DNA from 2 places in the Vibrio panuliri genome. Region 2 is predicted to be linked to the other one. Evidence: predicted binding sites of a transcription regulator. Region 2 holds the regulator's gene; the other holds the start of a gene.
What was found. The regulator MetJ, encoded in region 2, represses methionine synthesis genes. The targets are predictions, from matches to a motif close to TTAGACNTNTANANGTCTAA.
Positions count from the first base shown of each region.

Region 1: the regulator MetJ is predicted to act here: its motif matches at 1,284-1,303, upstream of metK (methionine adenosyltransferase).

Region 1 is NZ_AP019654.1:2,885,768-2,888,252, forward strand. Features, by position in the region: gene tkt (transketolase) at 1-1,053, opposite strand, end outside; gene metK (methionine adenosyltransferase) at 1,374-2,485, shown strand, end outside.
Region 2 is NZ_AP019654.1:206,396-208,880, forward strand. Features, by position in the region: gene GZK95_RS00960 (O-succinylhomoserine (thiol)-lyase) at 1-824, opposite strand, end outside; gene metJ (met regulon transcriptional regulator MetJ) at 1,036-1,353, shown strand; gene GZK95_RS00970 (malic enzyme-like NAD(P)-binding protein) at 1,661-2,485, opposite strand, start outside.

The DNA of each region.
Region 1 (2,485 bases), 560 kb from region 2:
AGGGTTTGCTTGAAGATCAGCAATGATTTGGCTTGCTTTCTCTTCCCACTCTGCAGGAAGTTCGCCGTTCATACGACGCTTAAGCTCTGCCGCTTCTGCTGGGTAAGCCGCTGCGTATGCATCAAATTTTGCGTTCCAAGCCGCTTCTTTGTCAGCGCCAGCCGCTTTTGCATCCCACTGTGCGTAGACGTCAGCTGGGATTTCAAATGCAGGGTGCTCCCAACCAAGGAACTCACGCGCTGCTTTGATTTCTTCAGCACCTAGTGGCGCACCGTGACAATCGTGTGAGCCTGATTTGTTTGGTGAACCAAAACCGATGATAGTTTTGGTACAGATAAGAGTTGGGCGAGGATCAGCTTTTGCCGCTTCAATCGCTGCATTAATAGCTTCTGAGTCGTGACCGTCGACTGCTGGAATAACATGCCAACCGTACGCTTCAAAACGCTTAGGTGTGTCGTCAGAGAACCAACCTTCCACGTGACCATCGATAGAGATACCGTTGTCATCCCAGAATGCGATTAGCTTACCAAGACCTAATGTACCCGCCAGTGAACATGCCTCATGCGAGATACCTTCCATTAGACAGCCATCGCCCATAAACACGTAAGTGAAGTGGTCAACGATGTCATGGCCTTCTTTATTGAACTGCGCTGCCAGTGCTTTTTCAGCCAATGCCATACCAACAGCATTAGTGATACCTTGGCCTAGCGGACCCGTGGTCGTTTCAACACCTGGCGCATAACCATATTCTGGGTGACCTGGTGTTTTTGAGTGCAGTTGACGGAAGTTCTTTAGATCATCAATCGATAGCTCATAGCCACTTAGGTGCAGCAATGAGTAAATCAGCATTGAACCGTGACCGTTAGACAGAACGAAACGGTCGCGATCTGCCCACTCTGGGTTTGCTGGGTTGTGGTTTAGGTGTGAACGCCAAAGAACTTCAGCGATATCAGCCATACCCATAGGTGCGCCTGGGTGACCAGAGTTAGCTTGTTGAACGCCATCCATGCTTAGAGCGCGGATTGCATTGGCAAGGTGTTTACGAGAAGACATGTCTGCTCCTGAGTGCAAGTAAGCGAGTTAATCATTCGGGGGAATTGTTGTGGGCGTATTCTCTCAAAGCCCCTAGAGCACTGCAAACGATTTCCAGACATAAAATCCACAAAATTGCAGATTTTATCTGCCAAAATCGTCAACTTTTCCTCCCTGTCACCATTCGATGCAAACGATTGCTGGCAAATTTCAGTAAAAAAGAGCTTGTAATTCGAGCGGGCAAAATTAGAATAGACGTCTAGATGTAGAAACACCTACATAGCTTAAGACTATTTTTAATACAGGTTTGATACCCGTATTCCTACATAAATGGAGTTCACATGGCTAAGCACCTATTTACTTCTGAGTCGGTTTCAGAAGGCCATCCAGATAAAATTGCAGACCAAATCTCTGATGCTGTTCTTGATGCGATCTTAGAACAAGACCCGAAAGCACGTGTTGCGTGTGAGACTTACGTTAAGACCGGTATGGTGATGGTCGGCGGTGAAATCACAACTTCAGCTTGGGTTGATATCGAAGAGCTAACTCGTGAAACAGTGCGTGAAATTGGTTACGTACACTCTGACATGGGCTTTGATGCAAACTCTTGTGCGATTCTAAACACCATCGGTAAGCAATCGCCAGACATCAACCAAGGTGTTGATAAAGCAGATCCTAAAGAACAAGGCGCTGGCGACCAAGGCATCATGTTCGGTTACGCATGTAACGAAACAGATGTACTAATGCCTGCACCAATCACTTACTCACACCGCCTAGTCGAAAAACAAGCGGAAGTGCGTAAAAATGGCACATTAGACTGGTTGCGCCCTGATGCTAAATCTCAGGTAACGTTCCAATACGACCAAGGTAAGATCGTTGGTATCGATGCTGTGGTACTTTCAACTCAGCACTGTGACTCTATCTCTACGCCAGATCTACGCGAAGCGGTAATGGAAGAGATCATCAAACCTGTTCTACCATCTGAGTGGTTAAGCAAAGATACTAAGTACTTTATTAACCCAACAGGTCGCTTTGTTATCGGTGGCCCAATGGGTGACTGTGGTCTAACTGGTCGTAAAATCATCGTAGATACTTACGGCGGCGCAGCTCGTCACGGTGGCGGTGCGTTCTCAGGTAAAGATCCATCAAAAGTAGACCGCTCTGCAGCTTACGCAGCACGTTACGTTGCTAAGAACATTGTCGCTGCAGGTATGGCTGAGCGTTGTGAGATCCAGCTTTCTTACGCAATCGGTGTTGCAGATCCAACCTCTATCATGATCGAAACGTTTGGTACTGAAAAAGTGTCACACCAGATCATCATCGAAGCAGTACGTCAGTTCTTCGACCTACGTCCATACGGTCTACAAGAGATGTTGAACCTACTTCAACCTATCTACAAGAAGACTGCGGCTTACGGTCACTTTGGTCGTGAAGAGTTCCCATGGGAAGCAAC
Region 2 (2,485 bases):
GTGCCCACACTTGGGTGCTTTGTTAGGTAGTCGAGGATTTGCGTTGCGCTCTCTTCATGGACGCGCATACGTGCACTTAGGGTACGCAAGCCACGCAGAGTCATGTAACTATCAAATGGTGTCCCTGTCGCACCGATACAGTTTCCCCACCATGAGAGATCGTCGGCATGTTGTTCTGTTTTGGTTACAATCACTCCGCCAATGACATCCGAATGACCATTAATGAACTTAGTTGTTGAGTGAATAACAAAGTCAGCGCCAAGCTCTAGAGGCTTTTGGTATACGGGCGTCAAAAAAGTATTATCGACCGCAACAAGTGCATCGACAGCATGTGCTTGCTGGCAGACCTGTTCAATATCTACCACTCTAACGAGGGGGTTCGATGGCGTCTCTATTAGCACTAATTTGGGCTTTTTCTCTAATGCTTCAGCCAGAGCTTGTGGGTCGGACTGATCGACAAACAGAACCTTAAAGTCTCCTTTTTGAGCGCGAGTATTAAACAGGCGATAGCTGCCGCCATAGCAATCGTGTGGGGCAATAATAAGATCATCAGGGCCTAAAAAGGCGGTTGCCCATAAGTTCAATGCCGAGGTTCCGCAGTTGGTAATGACAGCACCTTGCCCCGATTCTAATTCGTACAGGGTTTGCTCTAGTAAACCACGGTTTGGGTTACCCGAACGGGTGTAGTCATATTGAGGTACATCGCCAAAAGCGGGAAAACCATAATTGGTAGAGAGGTAGATGGGGGGAACCACAGCATGATGTTGGGTGTCTGATTCTATGCCAGTGCGAACTGCAATAGTAGCAGGCTTGCGGGTACTCATAAGTGTTTCCTTACAAACTATAGTGACTTGTCACTCTGAATGCGATATACCTAGCCAATACACCACATTCACAATCCATTCACTCTACTTTACTTCTCAAAAAATAAGACGTCAAGAAGTCCAGATGTCTAAATGTCTTTGCTTGTAGCCTTAAAAGCCGCTAAAATTATAGGTGGCAATTATCTATGACTAACAATAATGAAGGTGCGCAATGGCAGACTGGAATGGCGAATACATTAGCCCATATGCTGAGCATGGAAAGAAAAGCGAACAAGTAAAGAAGATTACAGTTTCAATTCCATTAAAAGTATTGAAGGTATTAACTGATGAGCGAACTCGCCGTCAGATTAACAACCTACGCCATGCAACGAACAGTGAGCTGCTATGTGAAGCGTTTCTCCATGCATACACTGGCCAACCGTTGCCGACGGATGAAGATCTGCGCAAAGACCGACCTGACGATATTCCAACCGAAGCGAAACAGCTAATGACGGAAATGGGTATTGAGTTCGAAGCATTTGACGAGTAATCGCTAGCATCTTATTGCGATATCTGAATTAAAGCACCAGTTCAGATTATGCGAAAATCAAAGCATTAAAAAACCGCAGCTGAAAACTGCGGTTTTTGTTTTTCAGAGCAAAGATTTTCGAGCTGAGAATCGCAACTATTCATTTCGTAGAGCGTCCATGCCTCAATTTGTCATTCCATAGAGCGCGTAGCGCGAGTAGGGAATCTTGTTTTGCTAGATTAAGCCAGAGATCCCCCAACTCGTTCGTTCCTCACTCTTGAGAATGACAATATAAGGTAACGATGGAAAAGTTAGCTAAACCGCATGGCTATGCCATATACCCTTCAGGCATATCAATACGTGCCACCCCCGAGTCAACAGCAGCTTGTGCAACGGCTTTTGCTACGCGAGGTAGAAGACGGTGATCCATCGGTTTTGGAATAATGTACTCTGCACCAAATTCTAGATGCGCCACTCCTGCTGCGGCAAGAACTTCGGTTGGTACGGGTTCTTTTGCTAATTGGCGAATCGCTTCGACTGCGGCCAGTTTCATCTCATCGTTAATTTCACTTGCGCGAACATCTAATGCACCACGGAAAATAAACGGGAAACACAATACGTTGTTAACTTGGTTAGGATAATCACTTCGTCCAGTACCCATGATCAAATCATCGCGAACTTGATGAGCCAGTTCAGGTTTGATTTCTGGATCTGGGTTCGAACAAGCAAACACAATCGGTTTATCGGCCATCAGTTTTAAAGCATCTTGTGGCATCAAGTTCGGGCCAGAAACACCTAAGAAAATGTCCGCGCCTTCAATCACATCTTCTAAGGTGCGTTTATCGGTGTTGTTGGCGAACAGCTTTTTGTATTCATTAAGATCATCACGGCGAGTGTGGATAACGCCCTTACGATCAAGCATGTAGATCTTCTCACGCATCGCACCGCATTTAATCAACAGCTCCATACATGCCACGGCAGCCGCACCTGCGCCAAGACAGACGATAGTCGCATCTTCAAGCTTCTTGCCTTGCAGTTCAATGGCATTAAGCATTCCTGCTGCAGTCACGATGGCTGTGCCATGCTGATCGTCATGAAAGACAGGTACATCACAACGCTCGATTAACTGTTTCTCAATTTCAAAACAATCGGG